2 regions of the Flavimobilis sp. BM9 genome follow, and region 1 is predicted to be linked to the other one. Evidence: predicted binding sites of a transcription regulator. Region 1 holds the regulator's gene; the other holds the start of a gene.
The links. The regulator HrcA, encoded in region 1, represses chaperone genes, less so after heat shock. The targets are predictions, from matches to a motif close to TTNGCACTCGNNNNNNNCGAGTGCNAA.

Region 1 (11,808 bases):
GATGATGAACGCGTCGTTCAGGGTGCGCCCACGCATGTACGCGAGCGGTGCGACCTCGATCGTGCCGGACTCCATGAGTCGCGGGATCGACTCCGGGTCGATCATGTCGTGCAGCGCGTCGTACAGCGGACGCAGGTAGGGGTCGATCTTGTCGGTGAGCGTGCCGGGCAGGAACCCTAGCCGCTCCCCCGCCTCGACCGCGGGCCGCGTCAGAACGAGGCGGCTGACCTTCTTCGCCTGGAGCGCCTGGACGGCGGTCGCCATGGCGAGGTACGTCTTGCCGGTCCCGGCCGGTCCGATGCCGAACGTGATGGTCGACGACGCGATCGCGTCGACGTAGCGCTTCTGCCCGAGCGTCTTGGGGCGGATCGTCCGGCCGCGGTTCGACACGATGTCGTGGCTGAGCACCTCGGCGGGACGCGGCGCACCCTGCGAGGCGAGCATCGCGACCGATCGCGTCACCACGTCGGGGCTGAGCGGCGTGCCGGCCTCCGCGAGCTCGAGGAGCTCGTCGACGAGACGGACGGCGAGCGCGACGTCACCGGCCGGGCCGCTCACCGTGATCTGGTTGCCACGCGCGTGCACGTCGACACGCTCGAAGCCCTCCTCGATCGCTCTGAGCACGCCGTCCTGCGGGCCGAGGAGAGCGACCATGTCGACCTGCGGCGGGACGACGATCCGGTGCTCGAGGCGTGCACCGGCACGCGTCCGGGGGTGAGCGGGAGCTGCGTCGTCGTCGGGGCGTCCCGGTCCTGCTGTTGCTGTGGTCTCTGGCATGGGCCGGCCTGAGCCGTCGTCCTCCGCGCTGGTGCGTCCTGGTCACGAGCAGTCTACCGACGCCGTGCCGTGTCGACCGCCCCGCAGGGACGACCTCCTGGCAGAGTGGGTGCACGGCCATGTCCGCACACGCTCTGGAGGCACCATGTCCCGCTCGACCGTCCGCTCCGCGCTCGTCGTCGCGCTGCTCGTCGGGTCTCTCGCCGCGTGCGCAGACGAGTCGACGCCTGCCGCGACGGACCCGACGTCGACGGCAGCCACGACGACCCCGGCTCCGACGACGGCACCCGCTCCCACGACGACGTCGCCCGAGGGCGAGCCGACCCCCGGGAAGTCCGCGACGAACGGGACGACGGTCCTCACCTCCCCGGTCGACGGTGCCGTCGTCACCGGACCGACCGTCACCATCACGGGCGAGGCGACCGCGTTCGAGGGCAACCTCAGCTGGGTCGTCTATGCGGAGGGCGGTTCGCTCGAGGAGCCTTCACAGGAAGGCAGCACCATGACGGGCGCGAACGGCGAGGTCGGGCCCTTCGAGACCACCGTCGATCTCGAGCCCGGCACCTGGACGGTCGCCGTCTTCGAGTCGTCGGCGATGGACGGTCAGCCGCTCAACCTCGTCTCGGCGACGATCACGGTCAAGTGACGCGCTGAGCCGCTGGCTCCAGCGGTCGCTCAGCGACCGCCCCAGAACCCCAGCCGGTCCGCGAGGAGCGCGAGCGCCACGGGCCCTGCGGTCGAGGTGCGCAGGACGTGCGGACCCAGCAGGACGGGCTGTGCGCCCGCCTCGGTGAGCTCTGCAAGCTCCTCGGCGGCGATCCCGCCTTCTGGCCCGACGACGACGAGCACCTGAGCCTCGACTCCCGGTTCCGGGACGTTCGCGGCGGAGATCGGCGTCGTCGCCTCCTCGTGCAGGACGAGAACAGCGCCCCCACCCGACACGACCTCGGCGGTGCGCACGGCGAGGCGCGACGTCGTCAGCGCCTCCTCCACCTCAGGGACCCGCGCGCGGCGCGCCTGCTTCGTGGCGGTGCGGACGGTCGCGACCCAGCGGGCTCGCGAGCGCGCGGCACGGTCGCCGCGCCACACGACGATCGACCGTGACGCCTGCCACGGGATCACGCTGTCGACGCCGACCTCGGTCGCAGCCTCGATCGCGAGCTCGTCGCGGTCCCCCTTGGCGAGGGCCTGGACGAGCACGAGGTGCGGGGCCGGGTCGCGGTCGCGGCACACCTCGTCGACCTCGAGGGTCACCTGAGAGTCGTGGACATCGCGGATCGTGCAGCGCAGGCGGAGGCCCTCGCCGTCGACCACGTCGATCTGCTCGCCGGCACGGCGCCGTTGGACGACACCCGCGTGCCGTCCCTCCGGTCCGTCGAGCACGTACACCGACCCGGCGGGGTACTGCTCGAGGCGGGCGGACTCAGCCAGGAATACCGGAGCGCTCATCTGCGCACCCTCTCACGTCGAGTGCGGTCAGCGGCCTGCGATCTTCTCACGCAGGCGGGCGAAGACACCCGGGTGCGCTGCGGACACCTTTGCCTCGGGCTTCTCCTCTCCGCGCAGCGCGGCGAGACGGCGCAGGAGCTCGGCCTGCTCCTCGTCGAGCGAGGTGGGGACGACGACGTCGACGTGGACTTCGAGGTCGCCGCGACCGCCGACGTGCAGGTGACCGACGCCGAGGTTGCGCAAGGTGACGGTGTCACCGGGCTGCGTGCCGGGCGGGCACACGACCTCCTGGAGCCCGTCGAGGGTCTCGAGCTCGATCGTCGTGCCGAGCGCGGCTGCCGTCATCGGGATCTCGAGCGTGCAGTGCAGGTCGTCGCCGCGGCGGATGAAGCGCTCGTGCTTCTTCTCGCGGATCTCGACGTAGATGTCGCCGGCAGGGCCACCGGCGGGGCCCGCCTCGCCCTGGCCGGTCATCTTGATCCGGGTACCCGTGTCTACTCCGGCGGGGACCTCGACGACGAGCGTGCGGCGGCTGCGCACGCGGCCTTCGCCCGCGCAGTCCGGGCACGGCTCGGGGACGGTCGTGCCGTGGCCCTGGCAGGCTGAGCACGGCGCGGTCGTCATGACCTGGCCGAGGAAGGAACGCGCGACCCGCTGGACCGAGCCTCGGCCGCCGCACACCTCACAGGTGCGGACGGACGTCCCCGGTCGGCAGCACGAGCCGCCGCACGTGCTGCAGACGACAGCCGTGTCGACGGGCAGCTCGCGGCGCGTGCCGAACGTCGCCTCTGCGAGGTCGATGTCGAGGCGGACGAGAGCGTCCTGGCCGCGGCGCGAGCGCGGCACCGGCCCACGCTGCGCCTGGCCGCCCCCGAAGAACGTCTCGAAGATGTCCTGAAAGCCGAACGCGCCACCCTGGCCGCCGCCGGGCGAGGACGGGTCGGTACCCATGTCGTACGACTGGCGCTTGTCCGGGCTGCCCAGAACCTCGTACGCGCGAGTCACGTCCTTGAACCGGTCCTCGGCGTCCGCCCCGGCGACGTCCGGGTGGAGCTCGCGCGCGAGCTTGCGGTAGGCCTTCTTGATCTGGTCCTGGGTCGCGTCACGCGGGACGCCGAGGATCTCGTAGTAGTCCGTCACGAAGCTGCTTCCTGGTGGTGGGTCGAGGGTGGCGCGTTCCCGCAGCGCGGGCGCGTCCGGTCAGGTGGCGAGGATGCGCGTGAGATACCGGGCGACAGCGCGCACGGAGGCGATCGTCCCCGGGTAGTCCATCCGGGTCGGACCGATCGAGCCGAGGAGCGCGACCGAGTCACCCTCAGTACCGTAACCGGTGCTGACGACGGAGGTGACGGAGAGCCCGGCATGCTGCGTCTCATGACCGATGCGCACGGCCACGCCGCGCGAGTCCTCGGACATCTCGGTGAGCAGGCCGAGCAGGACGACCTCCTCCTCGAGCGCCTCGAGGACGGGCCGCAGCGAGCTCTCGAGCCCGGCGTCGCTGCGCGCAAGGTTAGATGCTCCGGAGAGGACGATGCGCTCCTCCGTCTCCTCCGCGAGGGTGTCGGCAAGGAGGTCGAAGATCTCCTGGACGAGCGGGCGCTGCGTCTCGTCGAACTGCTCGAGCAGGCCGGGCAACGCCTCCCGGATCTCCGGGAGCCGCCGTCCGAGGACGGCCGCATTGAGGCGGCCGCGGACGATCGCGATCAGCGCCTCGTCGACGTCCTCGCTCAGGGACAGGGTGCGCTGCTCGACGCGGCCCGTGTCCGTGATGATGACGACCAGCAGGCGGCTGCCCGGGACCGGGACGAGCTCGAGGTGGCGCAGCCCCGACCGCCGGAGAGACGGGTACTGCACGACTGCGACCTGCTGCGTGAGGTGCGCGAGGAGTCGCGAGGCCCGGAAGATCACGTCGTCGAGGTCGACGGCTTGGTCGAGGAACACGGAGATCGCGCGGCGCTCGGGCCGCGAGAGGGGCTTGACCTCCGCAAGCTGGTCGACGAAGAGCCGGTAGCCGCGGTCGGTCGGGACGCGACCTGCCGACGTGTGAGGCTGCGCGATCAGGCCTTCTTCCTCGAGCGCCGCCATGTCGTTGCGGATCGTCGCCGGAGACACGCCGAGGCTGTGCCGCTCGGCGAGAAGCTTCGAGCCCACGGGCTCGCGCGTCGTCACATAGTCCTCGACGATCGCACGCAGCACGTCGAGCCTGCGCTCTGAGCTCATCTTGCGCCGCCTCCTCCGTCGCGCCGGACCGATCCCGGGGAGCCAGCTGTTCGCACTCCCGGCCTTCGAGTGCCAATCTTAACGGGCCGCGCGATGTGGGGACGGCGGTCTGCGTCACGCTGTGCGCGAAGTCGCACCGAGGGTCGGTTCAGTCCTCCAACGGGCCGGCGACGAGACGCGTGCGGTACTCGCGCAGCTCAAGGGGATCGTCGACGCTGGTCGTCGTCGCCATGCCGCTCACCGGCAGCCACGCCTGCGAACCCGCCAGGCGGTAGCGTCCGCTCCACGTCGTCGTCAGCGTGATCTGCACCGTCTCCAGACGTGTGTAGACGTGGCTCACCGACTTGTCGGGGTAGGGCCCTCCTGTCTTGGTCGTGACCAGAGGCCGAGAGCCGTCCCCGAAGTCCCACGAGAACTGGACCGGCGTCATCTCGAGCTCGACCGCCTGCCCGAGGATCGTCAGGTCGAACACCTGCGGCACCGCGTCCGTCCACACGATCGTGTCCGTCTGTACGTACGTCGCGGCGGTGCCCGGGCTTCGCCCCAGCGGGGAGCCCTTCAGCTCCAGCCGCTTGATCTCCCGCTCGACCTCCGCGCCGACGTCACCCTCGCCCGGGTCCCCGTCGCCCTCGCACCCCGCATCCCGGTAGAGAGTCCACGGACCCCACGCCCCGGTCGACGTGTCCCAGACGCTACGCAGGTACGGCACCCGGAACCGCTCGTCCTCCCCGCACCCAGCACTCTCACCGATCGCCGCCGAGCACCAGAACGCCACACCAGGGTTCGCCGTCAGCTCAGCGATCGAGCACTCCCCCGGATCCATCGCTCGCGTGCGCGCGACAGGCGGGCGCTTCCCAGTGGTGCGGTGATCATCTCCCACACGCCTCTCGCCTCTGATGTTCACGCCAGCGCCGTCAGTACCGCCATGAATTCCCACCGGATCCTCGATCGACCCACCCAACACTGCTACGGGGATCATGAGACTTGCGTGCACGCGGAATATGAGGCGAGCCATAGCCCTAGCTCGCACTGTCAACTTCCAACACCTTGCCGAGTTCCCACGTCTCCTCGAGATCGACCGAGATCAGGAGGTCGAGCTTCTGGCCGTCGACGTCCTCGACCTTGCCACCGGGCGACAGGCGGACTACTCCCGGAGCGACCTCGAACCAAACTTGAAAGTCGACGTGAAAGGTCGTGGCTGTCTCCTCGTCGTACTTGGCGTCGGCAAACTCCACCACGAAGCCAGCGGCTTCTCCCCCGTCAGCTTTGAACTTCTCAATGCGGTCCATCAGCTTCATGCAGTAGCCGCAGGCGTTGCCGCTGACATCCTTGAGGCCTTCGATGTCGCCCGTCGCATACGCGTACGGGTAGAGGTCGTAGAAGTACCTGATCGCTGACAGCGCCCCCTCAGGGGTGGGGTCATCGAGCGTGTCGGGTGCGACGGGCTTCGGCGGCGGCGGAGCGATCGTGGGACCCGGGACGGGTGTCCCTGACGGCGCGGGCGGAGACGCCGAAGGCGCTGGCGTCGGGGCGGACGAGACACCGCCAGCGGTGGCCGTACCGGCAGGCGGCTGAACCTCGACCTGCCCCGTGCACCCCACCAGCAACAACACCGCGGCAACCCACGCTGCCCTCGCCGGAACCCCGACCTTCACTCCCCGCACCCCCTGAGACATGACCGACAAACTAGGGCACCCACGCTCGCGGCGCGACCGATACGACAGACCTGTGGACTGACGCCGCGATCAGCATCACGCACGCTCACCCGACGATCTCCGGCCGCCAGCTAGGGTGGCCAGGTGCACGATCGCTATGGCTCTGACGTCCTGTCCGGCGGCTCGGACCACCACCCCCGGCGCCCCGTCTCCCGTCCCGTGCCCGCCGAGCGCGGGACCGTCGTCGAGGAGGTCATGACCGGCTGGGTCGGTGCCGTCGTCCGCGTCGAGAAGTCCGGCGGTCAGCACGTCGTCGAGCTTGAGGACCGCGCCGGCCGGACACGCACGTTCCCGCTCGGCCCAGGGTTCTGGATCGACGGCGAACCTGTCGTCCTCACCGCGCCCGTCGGCCGTGCTCCCGCCGCCCCGACGCGCACCGCGTCCGGGTCGACGGTCGTGCGCGACGCACGCGCCCGCGTGGCACGCGGCTCACGCATCTGGGTCGAGGGCAAGCACGACGCCGAGCTCGTCGAGCGCGTCTGGGGTGACGACCTGCGCGTCGAGGGTGTCGTCGTCGAGCTGCTCGACGGCGTCGACAACCTCGCCGACGCGCTGCGCGAGTTCCGACCGACCCGAGAGCGTCGCGTCGGCGTCCTCGTCGACCACCTGCTGCCTGGGACGAAAGAGCGGCGCCTCGCCGACGAGGCGCTGCGCCTCGTTCCGAACGGCACCGTCAAGGTGCTGGGCCACCCGTTCGTCGACGTGTGGCAGGCCGTGCGACCAGCGCGCATCGGTCTCGAGAACTGGCCGGTCATCGAGCGGGGCACCGAGTGGAAGACCGGGATCCTGCGCGAGCTCGGCTGGCCCCACGCTAATCAGGCGGACGTCGCGCAAGGATGGAAGCGGATCCTCGGAACCGTGCGCTCGTACGCGGACCTCGAGCCCGCACTCCTCGGGCGCGTCGAGGAGCTCATCGACTTCGTCACCGACCCTGCCTGACCTACCGCGCAGACACGCAGGAGGCCCGGCACACCCTTCGGTGTGCCGGGCCCCTTGCTGAGCGCGTCAGGCGGGCTGCTGACCCACCACGCGGCGGTAGCAGTACGCGGTCGCGATCATCGCGACCGGCATCGACACGATGAGGCCGACCCCGCAGAGCGCGCTGCCGACAGAGTTGGCGACGTAGACGAGCAGCATGAGGAGCGCCACCTGACCGGCGTTCTTCAGTGCGACGTCGATGCTGGCCTTGATCGCGTCGACGGCACCGAGCCCCTTGTCGATCGCAAAATGGAGCGCGAAGATCCCGAAGAACCCGACGGCGAGCGGGCCGACGACGACGATCATGGACACCGCGGTGGCAACGCCGACCAGGAGTGCTGTCAGCAGAGCCTTCGAGAAGTTCGGGATCGAGAAGAAGTCACCGACCGTGATCGAGCGACCCGTCGTCGCGACGAGCCCGACGTTCGTCGCAGCCGCCTGGAAGAACATGCCGAGCAGCAGCGAGACGCCGAGGAAGAGAACCATGCTGCCGAAGCCGACCGCGAGGAAGCCCCCGTCCGAGTCGAGCGACGACGCCGCGGCGGCGCCACCGATGATGATGGCGTAGAAGATCCCGATCAGGATGCCGATACCGACCGCCCACGCGAGTGCGCCCAGGAGGATCGGGCCGATGTTCTTCGTGAACTTGTCCCAGCCGTATGAGAAGGCCGCGCCGACATCGATCGGGCTCTGCCCGGGCGCGCCCTGGTAGGGCTGCTGACCGTAGGGCTGACCCGCGGGCGGCTGCTGGCCGTAGGGCTGCTGGCCGTAAGGCTGACCCGCGGGCGGCTGCTGGCCGTACGGCTGCTGGCCGTAAGGCTGACCCGCGGGCGGCTGCTGGCCGTAGGGCTGCTGACCCGGAGCGGGCTGCCCCGGCGGCGGCGTCGGCGCGCCGTACGGCGGCTGACCGTCCGGACCGGGCACCTCGCCCGGGTACGGCGGGACGTTGCTGTCAGACATTGTTCGCTCCTCAGATCGGGGCCGGACACACCGGCGGGCGCCGGGACTCCGCGCGATACCGCACGTCATCGCCCCACAGCGTAGTGACGAAAGGCCCAAATACCCAGGGGACATGCACCCTCTGCGGACCTTCACCCGGGCGAAGGAGCAGGACGGGCGGCGGCACCGGGTGCCGCCGCCCGCTGGCGCGGTCGGCCTCAGCCGAGCGGACGCCCCAGGATCCGCTGGAACCCGTACCCGCTGTACAGCGACGCGAGCGGGACCGCCACGAGCAGCCCGACGCAGCACGTGATGAAGCCGCCGAGGATCAGGAGGAACCCGCCGGCGAAGGTCGCGAGGGCTGCGCCCGGACGCTGGATGAAGAGCTGGACGCTCTCCTGGAGAGGGCTGATGCCCCTGGCACCGGGCTCGGCGGCGAACGCGCCGACGAAGATCGTCAGTGCGCTGAGGGCGATGCCCGCGAGCGGCCCGATGAACGGCGCGCGGTCGACCAGGATCGTCGCCGCCGCGATGACGAGCGCAGAGATGATGGTCGCGTTCCCGTTGACGGTCGTGAAGAACGAGCTGAACGTCACCTGCTCACCGCGGACCTGACGCACGGCGTGCTGCGTCAGCTTGATCGTCAGGATCGCGACGACAAGCTGCGCGGCCAGGTCCCGCAGGAGGGCGGTCGCGGCCCACGACGGGCTCGGGAAGAGGTTGGCCGCACTGAACGACTCCCCGTTCACGTTGGCGTTCCAGTCCACCGGACCGCCGAGGAACGTCGAAGTCGCCAGGCTCACGACGGCGCAGATGGCCATCAGGCCCAGCCACATCCCCGCTCGCGCCCCGAACGCGCGCCACGCGACGGTGAAGCCCTCGCCGAACGAGAAGGGGCCGTGCGCAGGGACGCCGAGGGTGCCGCCGCCCGCGTTCGGGAACTGGCCGTACGGCTGCTGACCGAAGGGCGACTGCTGGCCATAGGGGGGCTGCTGACCGTAGGGCTGACCGTACGGCGGCTGCGCGCCGGGCTGCTGGCCGAATGGAGGCTGCTGGCCGTAGGGCTGACCGTACGGCGGCTGCGCGCCGGGGTCCTGCGGCTGACCGCCCGAGCCGGGCACTCCGTCGGTGCCGTCCGGGTTAGGGGGGAAGTTCTCGCTCATCGTGTCTCCGCTGGTCGGTGCATGACGTCCGTCGGACCGTAGCAGCGTGAGAGCCCCGCCGCGCGACGCGACGCACTCCGTCCAGCCGTCAGTCGGTGAGGTCTCGCACGACGGCGTCCGCGAGGAGGCGGCCCTGTCGGGTCAGGAGCGCCCGCCCCCGGACCGCGGCACGACCGTCCAGTAGACCCCCGGCGACATGACCGGCCACAGCCCGCCGACCTGCGCCGGACAGGACCGACAGGTCGAGGCCCTCCGCGAGGCGGACGCCCAGCATGACCCGCTCGAGCGCAGCGGTCGACGCATCGATCGCCTCGCGCCCCGCCGCGGGGCTCTCCCCCCGCTCGAGCGACGCGGCGTACCGCCGCGGGTGCTTGACGTTCCACCAGCGCATCCCGTCGACGGACGTGCCGTCGTCGGCGGCGAGCGGTCCGCCCACGTACGAGTGCGCGCCCGGGCCGACGCCCCACCAGTCGTCGCCGCGCCAGTACGCGAGGTTGTGGCGGCAGGCCGCGACAGAACCGTCGGCGCGGGTGCGCGCCCAGTTCGAGACCTCGTACCAGTGCAGGCCTGCGGCACTGAGCAGGTCGTCGGCGAGCTCGTACTTCGCGGCCTGGTCGTCCTCGTCGGGCAGCGTCAGCTCGCCGCGACGCACCTGCACCGCCATCTTCGTGCCCTGCTCGACGACGAGAGCGTAGGCCGAGACGTGGTCGACGCCCGTCGCGAGCGCCGTCTCGACGCTCGTGCGCCAGTCGTCGAGCGACTCCCCCGGCGTCCCGTAGATGAGGTCGAGCGACACGTCGAGCCCGGCCGCGCGCGCCCACGCGACGACGTCGGGGATGCGGGCCGGGTCGTGCGTCCGCTCGAGCGTCGAGAGCACGTGCGGCACCGCCGACTGCATCCCGAACGAGACTCGCGTGAAGCCTGCCGCCGCGAGCGTCGCGAGGTACTCCGGGGTCACCGAGTCGGGGTTCGCCTCGGTCGTGACCTCGGCGCCCTCCTCGAGACCCCACGCGTCACGGATGCCGTCGAGCATCCGTGCGAGGTCGCTCGCCGCGAGGATCGTCGGGGTGCCACCGCCGAAGAACACCGTCGAGACAGGACGACGCGGGAAGCCTGCGCGCTCGAGCACACCGCGCCCGAGCGCGATCTCACGCAATGCCGTGTCGGCGTACGACTCCTGGCTCGCACCACCGCCGAGCTCGGTCGCCGTGTACGTGTTGAAGTCGCAGTAGCCGCAACGGACGGTGCAGAACGGCACGTGCACGTACACGCCGAACCTGCGGTCCGACGTCGTGCCGCCTGCCCAGCGGGGCAGGGCGCCGTCGAGCGGCGCCGGCTCCCCCTCCGGCAGGGCGGGCGTCACTTCTTGCCCTTGTCCTTCGGGTCAGCAGCGTCGGACGAGAGCGCGGCGATGAACGCCTCCTGGGGGACGTCCACGCGACCGATCGTCTTCATGCGCTTCTTGCCCTCCTTCTGCTTCTCGAGCAGCTTGCGCTTGCGGGAGATGTCACCGCCGTAGCACTTCGCCAGCACGTCCTTGCGGATCGCCCGGATCGTCTCGCGGGCGATGACGCGCGCGCCGACGGCCGCCTGGATCGGCACCTCGAACTGCTGCCTCGGGATGAGGTCCTTGAGCTTGCCCGTCATCATGACGCCGTAGGCGTAGGCCTTCTCCTTGTGCACGATCGCGCTGAACGCGTCGACCTGCTCGCCCTGCAGCAGGATGTCGACCTTCACCAGGTCGGCGGCCTGCTCACCGATCACGTCGTAGTCGAGCGACGCGTAGCCGCGGGTCTTCGACTTGAGCTGGTCGAAGAAGTCGAACACGATCTCTGCGAGCGGCAGGAAGTAGCGCAGCTCGACACGGTCCGCCGAGAGGTAGTCCATGCCCTGGAGGTCGCCGCGCTTCGTCTGGCAGAGCTCCATGATCGCGCCGATGAACTCGCTCGGCGCCAGGATCGTCGCCTTGACGACCGGCTCACGGACCTCGCCGATCTTGCCGCCCGGGAACTCGCTCGGGTTCGTCACCGTGACGACGGACTTGTCCTCCATCGTCACCTCGTAGATGACGTTGGGGGCGGTCGAGATGAGGTCGAGGTCGAACTCGCGCTCGAGGCGCTCGCGCACGATCTCGAGGTGCAGCAGACCCAGGTAGCCGACGCGGAAGCCGAAACCGAGCGCGACCGACGTCTCCGGTTCGTAGACGAGCGCAGCGTCGTTGAGCTTGAGCTTGTCGAGCGCGTCCCGCAGCACCGGGTAGTCGGAACCGTCGATCGGGTACAGCCCCGAGAAGACCATCGGCTTCGGGTCGCTGTAGCCGCCGAGCGCCTCGGACGCGGGCTTGCCCGCGTTCGTGACCGTGTCGCCGACCTTCGACTGCCGCACGTCCTTGACGCCCGTGATGAGGTAGCCGACCTCGCCGACCCCCAGCCCCTGTGTGGGGTGCGGCTCGGGCGCCGAGACGCCGATCTCGAGCAGGTCGTGCGTCGCCTTCGTCGACATCATGACGATGCGCTCGCGCGGGTTGAGCTTGCCGTCGACGACGCGGACGTAGGTCACGACACCGC
Region 2 (18,970 bases), on a different contig from region 1:
AACGGGTGCGTGCCCGCGCACATGAGCTCGGCGCGCAGCGGGTCGATGACGTCGCGGATCTCGTCGATCGCACGCTCGAGGTCGTCGCCTGCGCCGCGAACGGTCGTCGCGACACCGGAGACGACCTCGACGGTGTTGAGGAGCAGCTCCTGGCGGATGTACGGGTGCTGGGAACCGTCCGGCGGGGCGACGGCGTCGAGGACGGTCTGGGCGACCTGCCGCAGGTCGCCCGAGTCCTTGTCGACGAGCGCGAGCTCCCACTCGATGCCGATCGTGGAGCGCTCTGACCGCGCGAAGGGGATGTGCATGCTCAGACCTCCGAGCCCGGCCGCGGGAGCGGCTCGACGACGATGACGTGCTGGGCGCCCGCGATGCGGGTGAGGACGACGTGGCCCTCGTTCGGTCCGCGCAGGTCGAGCTGCTTGCGCAGCTGCTCGGGCACGACGGCGGTGCCGCGCTTCTTGATCGTCAGGCGCCCGACGCCGCGCTCGCGCAGGTAGGTGCGCAGCTTCTTGAGGTGGAACGGCATGACGTCGAGGACGCGGTAGCCGGTCGCGAGAGCGGCGTCGCCGCGAGGGAGCGGTGCCGACCAGCCAGGCGGGAGCGTGTCGGTCGTGACGTACGCGATCGTCGCGTCGACGAGCCGGCCGCCGAGCTCGCGTGCGGCGGTCGCGACGCGACCGGCACGGATGACCGCGCCGTCAGGCTCGAACAGGTAGGCGCCGAGGGGGCCGACCTCGACGTCGTCGTCGGACGTGACCGGCGCGAGCTCCCGGGACGCGAGGCCGCCGTCGGGCTGCGACGTGAGGACGAGGACGGAACGTCCCGGGCCCGCGGGGGCGACGGGGCCGAACCAGAGCGTCGCCTCGAGGACGTGCCCGTCGAGGGACACCCACTGCGTCTCGGCGTCGTCGGGGAGGCCCGCGTGCGGGATTCCCGGGCCCACCTTGATGCCCATCGCGGGCACCTGCGAGCGCAGGGCCCACACGGCGTCGAGCGGGGGCTCGTACGCGCGCGGGTCGAAGATGCGGGCGCCGCCCTTGCGACGGGCCGGGTCTGCCCAGACACCTTCGACGCCCTCGGCGGCAAGATCGGTCGCGAGGCCGTCGCCGAGGCGGACCTCGGACTCGGGGAAGAAACGGAGGTTGACGGTCGCGATCGCGGCGGTCGCCTCGTCGATGTCGGTCGCGAGGACCTTCAGGCCGACGCCGGCGAACGCCATCGCGTCGGCGCCGATGCCGCACGTGAGGTCGGCGACCTTGGTGATGCCCGCGGCGACGAACCGCTGGGCGTGCCGGGCGGCGACGGGCAGGCGGGTCGCCTGCTCGAGCCCGTCGGGGGTGAAGAGCATGCCGTCGGCGAACTCGCCGAACTTGTCGCGGGCCTTGGTGCGGAGGCGGGACTGAGTGAGGACGGCGGCCACGAGGCCCGCGTCGACGCCCTGGGATCGCAGCCGCTGGGACATCGCCATCGCGAGCTTCTCCTCGTACGGGGGCATCGCGCTGAGCATGGCCCACCCGTCAGGTTGGAGCAGCCGGGTGAGCGCCTCAGGATCCATGGACCGATCTTTCCACGGGCGCGCCGGGCGCGTGCTCCGTGTTCACCCAGGGCGTTGGCACTCGCCTTGACCGAGTGCTAAGTGCGTCCTAGATTTGGCGGTGGAACACCTCTCTACTGGAGGTGGAGCGAGACAGCGCCCGGTCGGCACCCGCGACGACGCCCGGGAAGGCGCTCGCTCGTCCCTCACACATCCGAAGCACCCTAGCGAAGGGGGAGGTCCGCACAGTGTCGGTCCCCATCAAGCCGCTCGAGGACAAGATCGTCGTCAAGGCGATCGAGGCTGAGCTCACCACGCCGTCCGGTCTGGTCATCCCGGACACCGCCAAGGAGAAGCCGCAGGAGGGCGAGGTCCTCGCTGTCGGCCCCGGCCGCGTCGACGACAACGGCAACCGTGTCCCGCTCGACGTCGCTGTCGGCGACAAGGTCATCTACTCCAAGTACGGCGGCACCGAGGTCAAGTACGCGGGCGAGGAGTACCTCGTGCTCTCCGCGCGTGACGTCCTCGCTGTCGTGGTCGGCTGACCCGACCTCCGCACGGCACGAAGCCCCGCAGCCTGAGGCTGCGGGGCTTCGTCGTGTCTCTGGCCGGTCGTGACGGGCGGTGCGGCACGTGCGACGAGCCGCGAGGCAGGTCGGGTGGTGCGCTCAGCCGACCTGCGAGCGGCGGATGGCGGCCTCGGTGCGGCGCGGGTCGCTGAAGATCGCGGCGCGGTCCTCCTCGCTCAGCCCGCCCCACACGCCGTACGGCTCGCGGATCGCGAGCGCCTGCTCGCGGCACTCCATGAGGACGGGGCAGCCCGCGCAGATCGCCTTGGCGGCGTCGGCGCGGCGGCGGCGCGCGGCGCCTCGCTCACCCTCGGGGTGGAAGAAGAGTGTGTCGTCGATGTCGCGGCACGAGCCCTCGTACTGCCATTCCCACAGCTCCATCACCGGACCTGGCAGGCGAGCGACCTCTGTCATACCCATCTTCCCCTTACGAACGCGGTGGGCCCCCCTGTTGGGCCGAGCACCGGACGTCGTGAACCGTACCAACCGATTCAGAGGTTGTTCAAGTGTCGAGCGGGTGATCTCTGGATGGCGGACATCCGCCAAAAATGGCCCCTGACGTGTCAGAACGCTCTCGAGTGCAGCATCGCGTCAGATATGTCCAAGAGTTGTTCACCCGGGTCGAGTGCGAGGTCAGGGGACGAAACGCTCACTTCGGGCCTCCCGGCGCGTCCCGGAGCGCTCCGGTGGAGTTTTGGCTCCTAGATGGGCAGAATCGGGGCATGGCACCCCAGCAGTACGGCGAGACGTCGGTCGACGGAGACCCTGCCGAGCCTGTGGAGCTGGCTGCGGCCCGTGCCAAGCCGGGCGTCGCGGTTGCCGTCGTGGCGAAGCGTCTCGGTGTCGCTCCGGCCACGCTGCGGACCTGGGACCGGCGCTACGGGCTGGGCCCGTCGGAGCGCTCAGCGGGCTCGCACCGCCGCTACACGCGGGACGACGTCCTGCGGCTGATGGTCATGAGGCGTCTGACGCTCGAGGGTGTCGCCCCCGCCGATGCGGCGAAGGCCGCTCTTGAGGCCGACATCGAGGTCGAGCGGGCTCGCCGCGCGAGCGCTGTCTCTGCGCAGCACGAGGCCCGACGCTCCGCGGCGACGCAGCACGAGGCGGAGCAGGGCCCCTCGGGCTCCAAGGTCGTCCACTTCTCACGGCCGGCGGCGCCCGCCCGGACGTCCACGCCCGCCGACGTCGTCGACGCGGCGCTCGCGCACGACTCTGACGCGACCGCCGAGCTCCTGATGATCTCGCCCGGCTCCGACATCCTCACGTGGTGGACCCATCTCGTCGTCCCTGCCCTCACGAAGCTCGGGGAGCGCACCGTCCTCGCCAAGCCGGGGGAGGCTCCGCTCCAGGTGCTGTCGAGCGCCGCGATGCGTGCCATCCGCGTGCGCCAGTCCGCGCAGGAGCACGAGGCAGGCACGCCGCACCCGAGCCAGATGCGTCGCATCGTCCTGATCTTCACGCCGCCGGACGAGCCGCAGCCGCTCGCCGCGCACGCTCTCGCCGCCGCGCTCATGTCCAAGGGCGTCATGGCTCGCATCGTGATGGGTCCCGCGGGCGCGCACCGTGCCCAGGAGGTCGTCACGATGGTGCGTCCGGCTGCGGTCGTGCTCATCACGCAGATGGTGCGGCCGGACCTTGCGGTCGTGGGCCAGCTCTGCGACGGCAACCCGGAACTCCCGGTGTTCGTGGCGGTCGCGGACGACACGGCGGCGGAGGACCTTCCGAGGTCGTCGCAGGTCCAGCGTGTGCGCAGCTTCTCCGGTCTGTTCCACGAGGTGTGCGCGGTCGCGACGCAACCGTGACGGTGCCCAGTCCTCGGGCGCCCGGCCCGCTCTCACGTGCCGGTCGTAGGATGGCCGCGTGACTGAGCCTCTCTCCGCCGCCGCCCCGCACAACCCCTTCGGATTCGAAGGACTGACGTACGACGACGTCCTGCTCCTTCCGAACGAGACCGACGTGATCCCCTCCGAGGTGGACACGACCGCGCGTCTGACGCGTGAGATCACGATGAAGGTCCCGCTGCTCTCCGCCGCGATGGACACCGTCACCGAGGCGCGCATGGCGATCGCCATGGCGCGCCAGGGCGGCATCGGGATCCTGCACCGCAACCTGTCGATCGAGGCGCAGGCCAAGCAGGCGGACCTGGTGAAGCGTTCCGAGTCCGGCATGATCACGGACCCGGTCACGGTCGGGCCGGACGCGACGCTCGCGGAGCTCGACGCGCTGTGCGGCCAGTACAGGGTGTCGGGGCTGCCGGTCATCGATGCTGACCGCCGCCTGGTCGGCATCATCACGAACCGCGACCTGCGGTTCGTCCCCCCGGCCGACTTCCCGAACCGCAAGGTTCACGAGGTCATGACGTCGATGCCGCTCATCACGGGCCCCGTCGGCATCTCCCGCGAGGACGCAGCGGCGCTGCTCGGCAAGAACCGCATCGAGAAGCTCCCGCTGGTCGACGCTGACGGTCGGCTCCAGGGCCTTATCACGGTCAAGGACTTCGTCAAGACCGAGCAGTACCCGGACGCGACGAAGGATGCGGACGGCCGCTTGCGTGTCGGTGCCGCGATCGGCTTCTTCGGTGACGCACTGGACCGTGCGGGCGCCCTGCGTGACGCTGGCGTCGACGTGCTCGTCGCTGACACGGCGAACGGCCACGCGCGCCTCATGCTCGAGATGATCACCAAGCTCAAGAACGACCCGTACTTCAAGGACGTCCAGGTCATCGGCGGCAACGTCGCGACCCGCGCGGGCGCGCAGGCGCTCGTCGACGCGGGGGCGGACGGCGTCAAGGTAGGCGTGGGGCCGGGCTCGATCTGCACGACGCGCGTCGTCGCGGGTGTCGGGGTGCCCCAGGTCACGGCGATCTACGAGGCGTCGCTCGCGTGCCGCCCGGCGGGCGTGCCGGTGATCGGTGACGGCGGTCTGCAGTACTCGGGCGACATCGCGAAGGCGCTCGTCGCGGGTGCGGACACGGTCATGCTCGGCTCGCTCCTCGCGGGCTGCGACGAGTCGCCTGGTGACCTCGTGTTCATCAACGGCAAGCAGTTCAAGCTGTACCGCGGCATGGGGTCGATCGGCGCGATGGCGTCGCGCGGCAAGAAGGTGTCGTACTCGAAGGACCGCTACTTCCAGGCGGACGTCGCGTCGGACGACAAGATCGTGCCGGAGGGCATCGAGGGTCAGGTGCCGTACCGCGGCCCGCTCGGCGCGGTCGCGTACCAGCTGGTCGGCGGCCTGCACCAGTCGATGTTCTACGTCGGCGCGCACACGATCCCGCAGCTGCAGGAGCGCGGCAAGTTCGTCCGCATCACTGCGGCCGGGCTCAAGGAGTCGCACCCGCACGACATCCAGATGACGGTCGAGGCGCCTAACTACACGGGTCGCTGAGCGTGCCCCGCACGTCGGGGCGCTCGTGAGCAGGCGGGGGCGGCGCCCGGCGCCGCTGCCCGTGCGCGACGGGCTGAACCCGACGCGCGTCGCGCTGCCGCGTGACGAGTCGTGGGGTTCGCTCGTCGGGTTTCTCGAGGCGCGCTTCCCGGCGGACGCGGCGCGTGTGCGTGAGCAGGTCGCGGCGGGTGAGGTGGTCGACGAGCTGGGGCGTCCGTACTCGCTCGCGTCGCCGTACCCGGGGGGCGGTCTCGCGTTCTTGTTCCGGGATCCGCCGGTCGAGGCCCGTGTCCCGTTCGAGGTCGAGGTGCTGCATCAGGACGACAACCTGGTCGTCGTCGACAAGCCGCACTTCTTGGCGGTGACGCCGCGGGGTGCGTGGGTCGCCGAGACGGTGCTCGTGCGGCTGCGCCGGGAGCTCGGGCTGCCCGAGCTGTCGCCTGCGCACCGGCTCGACCGCCCGACGGCTGGGGTGCTCGTGCTGACTGCGCGTCGCGAGGTGCGCGGCGTCTACCAGGATCTCTTCGCGCAGCGGGCGGTGCGCAAGGTGTACGAGGCGGTCGCGCCGGTGCGTGACGACGTCGGGCTGCCGACGGTCGTGCGGTCGCGCATCGTCAAGCAGCACGGGGTGCTGCAGGCGCGCGAGGTCCCTGGCGAGGTGAACGCGGTGACGCACGTCGAGCTGTTGGGCGCCGCGCCAGGCGGGCGCGGGCTGTACCGCCTGACGCCGTCGACGGGCCGGACGCACCAGCTGCGGGTGCACATGGCGTCGCTCGGGCTGCCGCTCGTGGGCGACGAGCTGTACCCGGCAGTGCGTGAGGTCGCGCCGGACGACTACTCGGACCCGCTGCAGCTGCTCGCTCGGTCGATCGCGTTCGACGACCCGCTGACGGGGGAACGTCGTTCGTTCACGTCGCGGCGCAGGCTCGCGGGCGCGTGACGCTGGTCTTGCCGGGAGGTGCGCCCTCCCGGCAAGAGGTACGGCGTGTCAGGCGTCTGCGGGGGTGTGGTCCTCGTAGAGGCCGATCGGGTTGCCGTCGGCGTCTTCGAAGACGGCCCACCACGAGGTCGGGGTGATCTCGGTCTTCGCCATGGCGACGGTCGCGCCGAGCTGGACCGCCTTCGCGAGGGACTCGTCGATCGAGTCGACCTCGACGTAGGAGCGGGGAGCGGTGAAGCCCTCGCTGCGCGGGGCGAGGCCGCCCCCGCTGATCTTGTTGGGCGCCTGCCACATCGGGTAGTCCTCGAAGCCGGGCATGGTGTCGATCTGCCAGCCGAAGAGCTCGCTGTAGAACGACGTGGCGCGGGCCATGTCGCTGACGGGGATGTCGATGTGGGTGATGTCGCCGTGAGCCATCGTGCGTCTCCTTCGGGATGGCGGTGTCCCTGACGGACACCGGACAGCCCCACGCTAGGAGGAGGCTCCGACACGGACCATGGCGGCTCCCCCTGGTGCTCGGCCAGGGGGAGCCTAGGCACGGTCGGGGCGCTGCTCAGTCCGTGATGGCGGTCGCCTCGATCTCGACGCGCACGTCGGGTGCGTAGAGCGTCTCGACGCCGATGAGCGACGCGGGCGGCAGTGGCAGGGGGAGGTCGAGCTCGCCTGCGGCGCGTTCGAGCCCGTCGAGGAGCTGGGGCATCTGGTCCTCGGTCCACCGCGTGACGTAGAGGGTGAGGCGGACGACGTCGGACAGCGTGGCGTCGGCGCCCCGGAGCGCGATGGCGGTGTTGCGCAGCGCTTGCTCGACCTGGCCGGCGAGGTCGGGTGCGAGCGGGGTGCCGTCGAGGTGGCCGCCGACCTGGCCTGCGACGTGTACGTGGCGGGTGCCGGTGGCGACGGCGACGTGGTGGTACGGGGTTCCGGTGGCGAGGCCGGGCGGGGTGAAGAGCTGGACGGTCATGGTGGTCTCCTGTCGATCGGTTCGGTATAAAGTTGATACCAAGTAGTTCCAGGACACTTCAACGAGACCAGGTATCGCCGTGGAGACCGCACCGCCCGCCGACCACACGCTCCGCATCGAGATGCCGCACCGGGAGCTCCTCGACCAGGTCCTCGACAAGTGGTCGCTCAGCGTGCTGAGCGAGCTGTGCGAGCGGCCGTGCCGCTTCAACGAGCTGCGCCGCGCGATCCCGACGGTCACGCAGAAGTCGCTCACCGCGACGCTCCGCCGCCTGGAGCGCAACGGCGTGGTCGAGCGGCGCATGGTCGCCACCCGGCCGGTGGCCGTGGAGTACCGGATCACGCCGCTCGGCAAGACGATGCGTGAGCCGGTGGACGCTCTCCTCGCGTGGTGCGTGACGCACATGCCGGCGGTCGAGCGCGCCCGGCAGGTGTACGACGACGTGCTCGACCGCGAGGCCACCGGCGACGGGTGACCGCGCCACGTGGGCAGTAGCGTGGGGGGATGCTGATCACCGAGGACCTTGCCCTCCTGCTCACGGACGACGCGACCGGCCGGACGCTGACCGATGCCGCCCGGGTCGACCTCTCGCTCGGTGGTGCGCTGCTGCTCGACCTGATCGGCGCCGGCCTCGTCCGGATCACCGGTCCGGGCGAGGAGGTCAAGCCCGGGAGGGTCGTCGTGACGGGTGCGGCGCCGTCGGGCGACGCGATGCTCGACGCGGGTGTCGCGCAGCTCGCCGGGCGCCGTCCGGCGAAGCCTCAGGAGGTCATCCAGCGGCTGCGGAAGGACCTGCGCCCGGCGGTGTACCAGCGCCTCGCGGCGCGCGGGATCGTGCGTGCGTCCGAGGAGCGCATCTTGGGGATCTTCCCGACGACGCGCTGGCCGGCGGTCGACTCTGCGCACGAGGCGCGTGTGCGGGCGGCGCTGCTCGACGTCCTCGTCGGCGGGCGCACGCCGACGCCGCTCGAGGCGACCCTGATCGCTCTGCTGCACGCGATCGGGCAGGTGCCGAAGGTCGTGCCGACGGACGCGATGCCGAAGCGCGACCTGGGGCGCCGGGCGAAGGCGGTCGCTGAGGGGAACGTGGCGGGCGACGCGGTCATGCAGGCAGTCTCTGCGGTCCAGGCGGGGATCACCGCGGCTCTGGTGGCGACGGCGGCCGCGGCGAGCTGACGCCGCGAGCTGACGACGAGAGCTGCCGGGAGCGACGCGACGGTCGCAGCCCGGCAGCTCGTCCGTCTCTCAGCGTGCGAGCAGCTCCGTGAGCGCTGCGGTGACCTCGTCGGCGTGCGTCCACAGCAGGCCGTGGGGTGCGCCGTCGATCTCGACGTAGGTGGCGTCGGGGAGGGCGTCGCGGAACGGGCGACCGGTCGCGTCGACGGGGAGGATGCGGTCGGCGGTGCCGTGGAGGATGAGGGTCGGCAGGCCGGACTCGCGGACGGCGGGGAGGTCCCCACGGAAGTCGGTGAGCCAGGCGGGGACGACGGCGTAGGCGGCGTCGGGTGCGCTCGCGGCGGCGGTGGCCCAGCTGGCGCGCAGGGCTTCCTCGCTGATGCGGGAGCCGAGCGTCTCGTCGAGGTTGTAGAAGTTCTCGAAGAAGCTGGTGAACCAGGCGAAGCGGTCGGCGCGCGCGGTCGCGGCGATGTCGTCGAACCCGGACTGGGGCAGCCCGGTGGGGTTGTCGTCGGTCTGCAGGAGGAATGGCTCGAGCGAGGCGAGGAAGCCGAGCGCGCGGAGGCGGGCGGTGCCGTAGGTCGAGACGTAGCGGGCGAGCTCGCCGGTGCCCATCGAGAAGCCGACGAGGGTGACGTCGTGGAGGTCGAGGGTCTCGAGGAGGGTGTGGAGGTCGGCGGCGAAGGTGTCGTAGTCGTAGCCGGTCGCGGGCTGGCTGGACTTGCCGAAGCCGCGGCGGTCGTAGGCGATGACGCGGTGGCCGGCCTCGAGGAGGACGCGCGTCTGGCGCTCCCAGGAGCGGCCGTCGAGCGGGTAGCCGTGGATCAGGACGACGGGGGCGGCGTCTGCGGGGCCGTGGTCCTCGTAGTAGATCTCGATGCTGGTGGAGTTCTCGGTGCCGGTGGTGATGTAGGCCATGGTGCTCTCCTTGTCCGTCCCTTCGGTGAGAACGGTCGTTCTCTCCGATGTCGACTACACTAGAGAACGAACGTTCTCCGCGCAACCCCTGCACGGTGACGAGAAGGAGAAGGGCAAGCAGATGGTTGACCAGAGCACCCGGGACGCTGTCGTCGCGACCGCCGACGACCTCTTCTACCGGCGCGGGATCCAGACCGTCGGCATGGACGAGCTGCGGACCGCCGCAGGGGTCTCCCTCAAGCGCCTGTACAGCGAGTTCTCGTCCAAGGACGCCATCGTCCAGGCGGTGCTCGAGCGGCGCACGGGCATCTGGCAGGAGTGCGTCGCGAGCCGCGTCGACGCAGCCACGACGCCCCGCGGCAAGCTCCTTGCGATCTACGACTACCTCGTCGAGTGGACCGCCGACGAGGAGTTCCGCGGCTGCGGCTTCGTCAACACGTTCGGCGAGATCGGCGCGGTGAACGACGACGTCGCCGCTGCCGTGCGCGCCCACAAGGAGGGCTTCGCGGCCTACGTCACCGGGCTCGCCGTCGACGCGGGGCTGGGGCCCGACGTCGCGGAGCAGCTCGTCCTGCTCGCCGAGGGCGTGCAGACCATGGCCGCCGTGACGCACGACCCGCGCTGGGCCGACGCGGCTCGCGCCGCCGCCGCGACACTGATCGACGCCGGGCTCGCGCCGGTAGCGTGACGCCATGCTCATCGCCGAGGACGTCGCCCTGCTCCTGACGGACGACGCGACAGGTCGCGCGCTCGTCGATGCGAGACGGCTCGACCTCGCCCTTGCAGGCGGGCTGCTGCACGACCTCGTGGCGGCAGGGCTGGCCCTCCTCACCGGGCGCGGCGAGGAGGTGCGTCCGGGCCGGGTCGTCCTGACGGGCGCGCACCCGATCGGCGACCCCCTCCTCGACGGCGGCGCGGCGCGGCTCGACGCGCAGAAGGCCGTCAAGCCTCGCGATGCCCTGAAGGCGCTCGACGCGGGGCTGCGTCCCGCCGTGTACGGGAGGCTCGTGGAGCGGGGGATCGTCCGCGCCTCGCAGTCGCGTGTGCTCGGCGTCTTCCCGTCGAGCCGCTGGCCTGCGCTCGACTCGGCGCACGAGAGCCGTGTGCGGGGCGCGCTGCGGGACGTGCTCGTCGTCGGGCGACCGCCCACCGCGGTCGAGGCGGCGCTGATCTCGCTACTGCACGCCGTCGGGCAGGTGGGTGCGATCGTTGAGGCAGGCGCGACGGTCGAGACGGGCGTGGTGCCGCGACGTGAGGTGGTGCGGCGGGCGCGGAGTATCGCTCAGGGGGATCCGGTGGGGCTCGCGGTGGCGAGCGCGACGGCGTCCTCGAGGTCCTCCGGTGTGGAGGCCGTGATCGAGCTCGCGGTGGCCGCGGCCGGCTGAGCGGGTCGGCCGGGGCCGGGCGTGCCGTCAGGCGGACGCGTCGGGGACGTCCGTGTGGGTGCGTTCCCCGCTCTCGTCGAAGATGCTGATGATCGTCGCGGGGTGGCTGCCTGCTGCGGACAGGGCGTGCGGTGTGCTCGTGTCGAACTGCGCGGACTCGCCGCGGCCGAGGACGAGGTCGCGTTCGCCGACGCGCAGCCGCAGGCGCCCGGATACGACGTGCAGCCACTCGAAGCCCGCGTGGGTGCGCAGGGGCGGGAGCTCTGGCCGGGGCTCGTAGGTGATGCGGTAGGTCGCGACGCGCGCGCCCTCGCGGGCGAGCGGGGTGACGGTCATGCCGTCGCGCTGGCGCGGTGTGCGGCGCACGCGGGGGTCAGGGGTCGCGGTGCGGACGAGGTCGTCGATGCTGACGCCGAGCTGCTTGGTGAGCGGGAGGAGCAGCTCGAGGCTCGCCTGGCGCTTGCCTGACTCGAGGCGCGAGAGCGTGCTGACGGACATCCCGGCGCGGCCGGCGAGGTCTGCCAGGGTCCATCCGCGGGCGGTGCGCGCGTCCCGCAGGCGGGGGCCGACGAGCCTCAGTTCTTCCACGACTCTCCCCTGCTTGCCATTACCGCAAAGACCATTGCCATGAGTGCATTGTCACCCGCAGGCTGACGGAATGGAAGACACCGACTGGGACGCCATCATCCTCGGCGGCGGCGCGGCAGGGCTCGCGACCGCACTCATGCTCGGGCGCGCGCTGCGGCGCACGCTCGTGATCGACGCGGGCTCCCCCCGCAACAGGTTCGCCTCGCACATGCACGGCGTGCTCGGCCACGACGGGGTGCCACCTCAGGACCTTCTCGCGCGTGGTCGTGAGGAGGTGGCCCGGTACGGCGTCGAGGTGCGGCCTGGACGCGCGGCACGCGTGGACCTCGCGGACGGCGGCGTCGTCGTCACGCTCGACGAGGGTGGCGCGCCGCTCACGGCGCGGGCGCTTGTCCTCGCGACGGGCATGACGGACGTGCTGCCCGACGTGCCGGGGCTGGCCGAGCGGTGGGGGAGCGGCGTGCTGCACTGCCCGTACTGCCACGGCTGGGAGGTGCGCGGCCAGCGCCTGGGCGTGCTCGCGGCGTCGCCGCTCTCGCCGCATCAGGCGGAGCTCGTCCGGCAGTGGAGCGACCACGTCACGTTCTTCACGGCGGGCCTCGGTGGCCCGCTGGATGACGACGTCGCGGCGCGGCTGCGGGCGCGGGGCGTCGCTCTGGAGGAGGTGGCTGTCGTTGAGGTCCTCGGCGACGGCGGTGCCGTCACGGGCGTGCGCCTCGCGGACGGTCGCGTCGTCGAGCTCGACGCACTGTTCACGGGGGCGATGGCGCAGCCGCACGACGACGCCGTCGCGCACCTCGGGCTCGAGCGTGCGGACACGCCGGTCGGGTCGTTCCTCGCCGTCGACGCGTTCGGGAAGACGAGCGCGGAGCGGATCTGGGCGGCTGGCAACGTCGTCGACCCGGGGGCGACGGTGCCGATGTCGTCGGGCGCGGGTGCGCGCGTCGGCGGGATGGTCAACATGGCGCTCGTCGCGGACGACGCCGCTCGCGCGCTCGCGGAGGTGGCGGCATGAGCGGGCACGGGCACGTCGGCGACGTCGCGCCGGCCGGGTTCTGGGAGGAGCGGTACGCGGGCGAGGAACGCGTGTGGTCGGGCAAGGTGAACCGCACCACCGCCGACGTCGCGATAGGGCTCGAGCCTGGCAGATCCCTCGACCTGGGCTGCGGTGAGGGCGGCGACGTCCTGTGGTTCGCGCACGCCGGCTGGCAGGCCATGGGCGTCGACATCTCCCCGACGGCCGTACGCCGGGCCAACGAGGAAGCGGCACGCGTCGGCCGGGCTGACCGTGCCCGGTGTGTTGCCGCCGACCTGGCGACGTGGACGACCAACGAACGCTTCGACCTCGTCACCGCGAGCTTCTTCCAGTCCCCGGTCGCCCTCGACCGGACGACCATCCTCAGGCGGCTGTCCCGGCAGATCGACGCGGGCGGGCACCTCCTCGTCGTGTCGCACGCCGACTACCCGTCCTGGGTGCCCGTCGAGGATCGGCAGGGTCACGGGCAGTTCCTGAAGCCTGAGGAGGAGGTCGAGGCGCTCGGCTTGCTCGACGAGGGTTGGACGGTCGAGATCGCGGAGACGCGCACGCGGGAGGTGGCCGCGCCCGATGGGAGCCCGGCGGTGCTCGACGACTCGGTCGTGCTGCTGCGGCGGGCGTGACCACGAGAGGGCGGACCCAGGTCGGCAAGCCAACCTGGGTCTATCCGTAGCGCTAGATGTCGTGGGACATGACGTTGAGGGGACTCCACCCCTGACGCGCATGTTGTCAGAAGCGCTCGGGCTGATGAAGCGGGACATGGAGCTTCTCGGTGCGTGGGGTGGTTCGGCGCTGTTCGCCGGTTTGGTCGAGATGGTGCTCGCCTGAGCAGGACGGGCAGTGGCCGCGGTAGCCGTCTAGTGGCAGCGTTCGGTCGGGCCGAACGTTCGCTCGCTCCCAAGGTTCAGGAAAACCCGCCCATTCCGTAGATGGCGGAACCGCGCTATTGTCTGAACATGCCTGCCGATGACCACTACGGCCCGTCACCCACGGGCCCCGAGGTAGCGAGCCGCGCCCTGAGCCAGATTCGCGACCGCTTGCCTGCCGGGTGGAACCTCGAGAACGAAGCGGCGTCGGCGACCCTGACCGCGCCGGACGGCCGTCGTGCACAGTACGCCCTGCGGGGGTGGGCACACTTCAGGATGCACGGCACCGGGATGCAGTTGGACGAGACCGACGGCGCCGAAGCACCAAGGCCCCTCGTCGTCGACCGGTATCTCACGAAGGCGGTGCAGGACCGGCTCACGGGCCTGGGAGTCTCCTACGCGGACGCGACGGGCAACGCGTGGCTCGCCAGCGACGACCCAGCAGTGCTGATCATCGTCGCGGGCGCCACAGCAGACCCGTGGCGCGGTCCTGGCCGACCGCTGTCGGGCCTGCGCGGCGACCCTGCCAGCCTCGTCGTCCGGGCGCTGACCGACACGCCCCGACAGTGGCGCGTCACAGATCTGCGCAGGGAGGCGCAGGTCGGTGTCGGGTCGGTCTACCGCGTCCTGGACCTTCTGCGCGAGGAAGGACTGGTCGAGCGCACAGACGACGGCCTTGTCCGTGTCGTCGACCCGGCCCAGCTCGTGCGCCGCTGGGCGGCGGACAACCGGGTACGGCTGCAGTCGCGTGTCAGCCGGTGGCTCGCACCTCGCGGCGTCGACCGCTTCCTCGAGACCCTGCGCAACTCCGACGTCGAGTACGCGGTGAGCGGGTCCGCAGCGGCCCGCGAGCTGGTCCCCGACATCCCTGTGAAGGCTGCCGCAGTCCACATCCGCTCCGCGAACGTCGCCGCCGCGCGGCTGGGCCTGCGCGCAGCAGAGACGGGAGTGAACGTCCTGCTGTACGACTCGTCACCCCCGTTCGTCGCGCTGCGTCGCTCCGCGGTGTCACGCTCGGGGCTCAAGACCGCCGCGCCTGCGCAGATCGTCGCTGACATGCTCACCGGCCCCGGGCGCGAGCCCGAGGAAGCCGAGGCCTTCATGGAATGGATGAAGACCAATGGCCACTGGGGCTGAGCACGACCTGCTGCTGGTACGCACCCGCGCTGCACTGCTCGACGCGCTCGACGCGCTCGAGGGGCACGCGCGCTCGGTGGTCGTCGTCGGCGCGCAGGCGGTGTTCCTCGTCGCCGGCACCGTCGACGTCGCGATCGCCACGACCACGAAGGACAGCGACATCGGCCTTGACCCGCGCGAGCTGGCCGACGACCCACTGCTCGAGCAGGCGATGGCCGCCGGCGGTTTCGTCCCCTCGGTGGAACCCGGCCAATGGCTCAAGGATGACGTCCCGGTGGACCTCATGGTGCCAGCTTCACTACTGGCGCAGGGCCCGAAGAAGCGGTCCGCACGGATCCCGCCGCATGCGTTGCACGCCGCGAGGGCGACCCGCGGGCTCGAAGCTGCCCTGGTGGACCAGGACGAGATGGACGTTCCCGCGCTCGACGACGCCGACCCGCGCGTGCGTCGCGCCCTCGTCGCAGGCCCCTCCGCACTGATCGTCGCGAAGGTGCTCAAGATCTCCGAACGCCTGAACGGTCCTGCGCACCGACTCCAGAACAAGGACGCCCACGACCTATATCGCGTCCTGGTGGCAATCGACACGGGTCGAACTCGTCGAGCGGTTCACCCGACTGCTCGCCGCCGACGTCAGTGTAGAGGTGACCCGGGAGGCCCTCGACCTGCTGGCCGAGCTGTTCGCTGCGGGCCCGGACGCGGTCGGGTCGGACATGGCCGGCCGCGCAGAAGAGGGTGTCGGCGCCCCGGAGGTCGTCGCTGCATCGACCGCGGTGCTTGCCGCGGACCTGCTCAACGCCCTCGGGCCCTTCTGACGCATGCAGACGCCTGCGGCCGCTAGTTGGAGCCGGCGGCCACAGGCGTGCATGGCAGCGACCGCTACGGGTGGCGACGAGGTCATGTCGTCGCCGAGTCCGGCGTGGCGCGTCACGGTGACAAAGTGGGCAGCGTAACCGGGAACCAGGCCCCAGCCTCCGCGCGAGTGTCACCAACGTCATGACACCGAACAGCTAGAGGACCTTCTTCACGACGCTCGACTTGAGCTGCATCTGGCCGAAGCCTGGGACCTTGGCGTCGATGTCGTGGTCGCCCACGCCGTCGGTGATGAGGCGGATGCCGCGAACCTTGGTGCCGACCTTCACCACGCCACCGCCAGCGCCCTTGACCTTGAGGTCCTTGACGATGGTCACCGTGTCACCGTCCTCAAGGACGTTGCCCACCGAGTCCTTGACCGTCGCGTCAGCAGCAGCGGCGTCGTCACCAGAGTCAGCGCCGGGCGTCCACTCGTGAGCGCACATCGGGCACACCAGGAGGCCACCCTGCTCGTAGGTGTACTCGCTGTCGCACGCAGGGCAAGGGGGCAGCTGGTCAGACACTCGAGTTCTCCACAACGCGATCGGGGCCGCGCCGGGTCCGCCGCAGCCGTGCGCCAGGCGGCGCCGCCACGAGCATAGGCCCGCGTCACTCCCGCCCAGGGTGCCCAACGGCCCTGAGCGTCAGACCGCCCGCTCCCACGACGCGATCGGCCCCTCGACCACCCGGAACATCGGGTGCACCCCGGGCACGCCGTCGCCCACCCGTTCCTGCTGCACCACCGCCACCTCAGGGCTCCGCGCATCAAGCTTCGCGAGGAGGTGCCGCCACTCGAGCGCCACCTGCCCCGTCGTCACCTCCATCGCGCCATCAAAGGCCGCCAGGTCGGTCGGCAGCTCGTCGATGCGCGTCCGGTCAAAGCGGTACCCCCGCGCGTCCGCCTCGACAGCAAGCCCCGCAAGGTACGCACCGACGTAGACGATCGGCTGCGGCGTCGCGACGAACCGCTCGAGCTGCGGGTGGTTGCGATACCCCCGCGTGCGGCCAGCCATCACCGCCTGCGCGAGCAACGTCTCGCGCCAGCACGCGATCAGCGCCTGACGGTCGAGATGCTGCGGGTGCAGCGACCAGATCCGCACCGTTCAGCGCTCGTCGACGAGCCAGGAGAGGCCCGCACCAGGCCCGTCAAACCCCTGCCGGGCCCGCCAGTCGTTGAAGCTCGACGCCCACGCGCGGTGCGCATCCACCTGATAGGCGTGCAGCACCGGCAGGCTCATCTCCGCGAGCGTCGGGTGCCGGCGCGCCATCGCCTCCAGCACGTCGAGCGTCGCGATCACGTCCACGTCCGCAGTGTGCAGGTCACCCGCCTCGTTGACGCCGTACACGGCGCACAGGTCGATCAGCTTGCGCTTGCCCTTGCGGAACCGGTCCACCGCACGATCGAGGACCAGCGGGTCGATCACGCCGACAGGCTCCGCACCGAGCCGCTCCGGGAGCGTGCGCAAGCCGTGGCGGCGCAGCTCAGCGTCGAGGATGCACAGGTCGAACGTCGCGTTGAACGCCACGAGCGGCGTCCCGTCACCGAGCGCCTGAGCGATCTGCCTCGCGATCTCCTCGAGCGCGACCGCAGGCTGCTGCCCGTGCTCACGGGCGTGCTCCGTCGTGATGCCGTGGATCGCCGAGGCGCCCTCCGGGATCTCGACACCCGGGTCGATCAGCCACGTCTCCACGCTCGTGCCCAGCAGTGGGTGGCGGTGCACGAGCGCCGCCGTCACGATGCGGTCGGTCGACGTGCTCACGCCCGTCGTCTCCGTGTCGAATCCCAGGAGCGGGCCCTCGGCCCACGACATGTGCAGGGAGCCCGCAGCCGCCGGAGCAGGAAAGAGGGCCTCGGTAGGGAGCATCTCGGTCATGGTTCGCCCGTCCTCGTCAGTTTCGTAGCCGGTGTGGTTCGTCCTTGGGGACGAGCCTGCCAGCAGCGACTGACATGACCGGTGAACGACACCCCGGAGGCTTCTCAGCCAGGAGTGCCGCACACGGTGACGGCCCCTACTCGGCGCCATGCGGCGCGTGCCGCTCGAGGAACTCGAGGACCTCCGTCTGGTCCACCCCCGGGAACGCGCCGACCGGCAGGGTCGCGAGCGTCGACGCGTGCGGCCGCGCCGACGGCCACACGTGCCCCTCCCAGTGCTGAGCGAGCTCCCCGGACGGCCGCCGGCAGCACGACGGGTCCGGGCAGCGCGACTCCGTGCGCGACGTCGTGTCCCGGCCGCGGAACCACTTCACCAGCGAGAACGGGACGCCCACGCTCACCGAGAATGCGCCGTCGTGCGACTCCTGCGTGCGCGACGTGCACCAGAACGTCCCCGCAGGCGTGTCCGTGTACTGCGAGAACGGCGACAGCCGGTCCGATACCTCGAACACCGTGCGCGCCGTCCAGAACCGGCACACCGGCTGCCCCTCGATCGCCCCCAGCGCGTCCGACGGGAACCGCACGCCGTCGTTCTCGTACGCCTTGTGCACGATCCCGCTCTCGTGGACCTTCATGAAGTGCACCGGGATCCCCAGGTGCACCGTCGCGAGGTTCGTGAAGCGGTGCGCCGCCGTCTCGTGCGAGACGCCGAACGCGTCACGCAGGTCGTCGACCGAGATCGAGTGCGCGTCCTTCGCCTCCCGCAGCTGCCGCACCGCGTCCGCCTCCGGCACCAGCAGCGCCGCCGACAGGTAGTTCGCCTCCACCCGCTGCCGGAGGAACTCCGCGTACGAGCGCGGCTCCGTGTGCCCCAGCACGTGCGACGACAACGCCTGCAGCAGCACCGACCGCGGGTCCGACGACCGCGTCGGCAGGTACACGCGCATGTGCCGCGTGTCGATCAGCGACCGCGTCGAGTGCGGCAGGTCGCCGACATAGTGCAACGTGAAACCCAGGTGCCCCGCCAGCTCCGCCGCGACCCGCGCCGACAACGGCCCGCGCACGTGCCCGACGCCGTCGAGCAGCTCACGCGCACGGCGCTCCAGCTCCGGGAAGTGGTTGTCGCGGGCGCGCATCATCGCGCGCAGCTCCGCGTTCGCGCGGCGAGCCTCCTCCGGCGTTGCCGCCCGCTCCGAGTGCAGGCGCGCGATCTCGCGGTGCAGCGCGACGATCGCCTCGAGCGCATCCATCGGCAACGACGGCCCCACCCGCACCGGGTCGACGCCGACCGCCGCGAGGCCAGGCCCGCGCTGCAGGCGCTCGAGCTCGATCTCGAGCTCCGCCCTGCGCGTGGGCGCGCCCGGCTCGAGGAGCGACGCGACGTCGACCCCGAGCGCCTGCGCGATCGTCTCGAGCTGTGCGAAGCGTGGCTCACGCTTGCCCGTCTCGATCATCGACACCTGCGACGGTGCACGGTCGAGAGCCGCAGCGAGGTGGTCGAGGGTGAGGCCGCGCTCGCGTCGGAGGTGCCGGATGCGGCGGCCGATCGTGAGCGCGTCAGCGGTCTCCGGCGGGGTCGCGGGGGAGTCCGTCGAGGGCGCCACATGGGCTGCGGAGAGGGGCGTCGTTGCCATGACTCACCCTCCCACCGCCGGGACTTCCTGACAACAGAAGTTTCCGAGAACTTCTTCTGGAGAGGGGGTTCCCGAGGGGTTGCGCCGCGAAGGACGGTGGAACCACGGAAGCAA

Region 2: groES (co-chaperone GroES) is a predicted target of HrcA. The motif match lies at 1,613-1,639, and genes of this name have one in related genera.

The regions. Positions count from the first base shown of each region.
Region 1 is NZ_JBZEMO010000006.1:113,995-125,802, reverse strand. Features, by position in the region: gene AC4F3Q_RS11785 (PhoH family protein) at 1-777, opposite strand, end outside; gene AC4F3Q_RS11780 (Gmad2 immunoglobulin-like domain-containing protein) at 923-1,423, shown strand; gene AC4F3Q_RS11775 (16S rRNA (uracil(1498)-N(3))-methyltransferase) at 1,453-2,226, opposite strand; gene dnaJ (molecular chaperone DnaJ) at 2,254-3,366, opposite strand; gene hrcA (heat-inducible transcriptional repressor HrcA) at 3,427-4,446, opposite strand; gene AC4F3Q_RS11760 (hypothetical protein) at 4,595-5,269, opposite strand; gene AC4F3Q_RS11755 (DUF6318 family protein) at 5,466-6,122, opposite strand; gene AC4F3Q_RS11750 (DUF3097 domain-containing protein) at 6,246-7,100, shown strand; gene AC4F3Q_RS11745 (DUF2189 domain-containing protein) at 7,167-8,099, opposite strand; gene AC4F3Q_RS11740 (FxsA family protein) at 8,297-9,241, opposite strand; gene hemW (radical SAM family heme chaperone HemW) at 9,330-10,604, opposite strand; gene lepA (translation elongation factor 4) at 10,601-11,808, opposite strand, start outside.
Region 2 is NZ_JBZEMO010000001.1:311,950-330,919, forward strand. Features, by position in the region: gene AC4F3Q_RS01380 (glutamate--cysteine ligase) at 1-308, opposite strand, end outside; gene AC4F3Q_RS01385 (class I SAM-dependent methyltransferase) at 311-1,558, opposite strand; gene groES (co-chaperone GroES) at 1,786-2,082, shown strand; gene AC4F3Q_RS01395 (WhiB family transcriptional regulator) at 2,206-2,520, opposite strand; gene AC4F3Q_RS01400 (MerR family transcriptional regulator) at 2,829-3,908, shown strand; gene guaB (IMP dehydrogenase) at 3,967-5,493, shown strand; gene AC4F3Q_RS01410 (pseudouridine synthase) at 5,519-6,433, shown strand; gene AC4F3Q_RS01415 (VOC family protein) at 6,482-6,850, opposite strand; gene AC4F3Q_RS01420 (RidA family protein) at 6,987-7,394, opposite strand; gene AC4F3Q_RS01425 (winged helix-turn-helix transcriptional regulator) at 7,474-7,869, shown strand; gene AC4F3Q_RS01430 (GOLPH3/VPS74 family protein) at 7,899-8,570, shown strand; gene AC4F3Q_RS01435 (alpha/beta fold hydrolase) at 8,640-9,488, opposite strand; gene AC4F3Q_RS01440 (TetR/AcrR family transcriptional regulator) at 9,610-10,176, shown strand; gene AC4F3Q_RS01445 (GOLPH3/VPS74 family protein) at 10,181-10,873, shown strand; gene AC4F3Q_RS01450 (helix-turn-helix domain-containing protein) at 10,901-11,461, opposite strand; gene AC4F3Q_RS01455 (NAD(P)/FAD-dependent oxidoreductase) at 11,532-12,476, shown strand; gene AC4F3Q_RS01460 (SAM-dependent methyltransferase) at 12,473-13,120, shown strand; gene AC4F3Q_RS01465 (helix-turn-helix domain-containing protein) at 13,454-14,500, shown strand; gene AC4F3Q_RS01470 (hypothetical protein) at 14,463-14,753, opposite strand; gene AC4F3Q_RS01475 (hypothetical protein) at 15,142-15,312, shown strand; gene AC4F3Q_RS01480 (zinc ribbon domain-containing protein YjdM) at 15,508-15,873, opposite strand; gene AC4F3Q_RS01485 (pyrimidine dimer DNA glycosylase/endonuclease V) at 15,994-16,449, opposite strand; gene AC4F3Q_RS01490 (exonuclease domain-containing protein) at 16,453-17,223, opposite strand; gene AC4F3Q_RS01495 (helix-turn-helix domain-containing protein) at 17,360-18,856, opposite strand.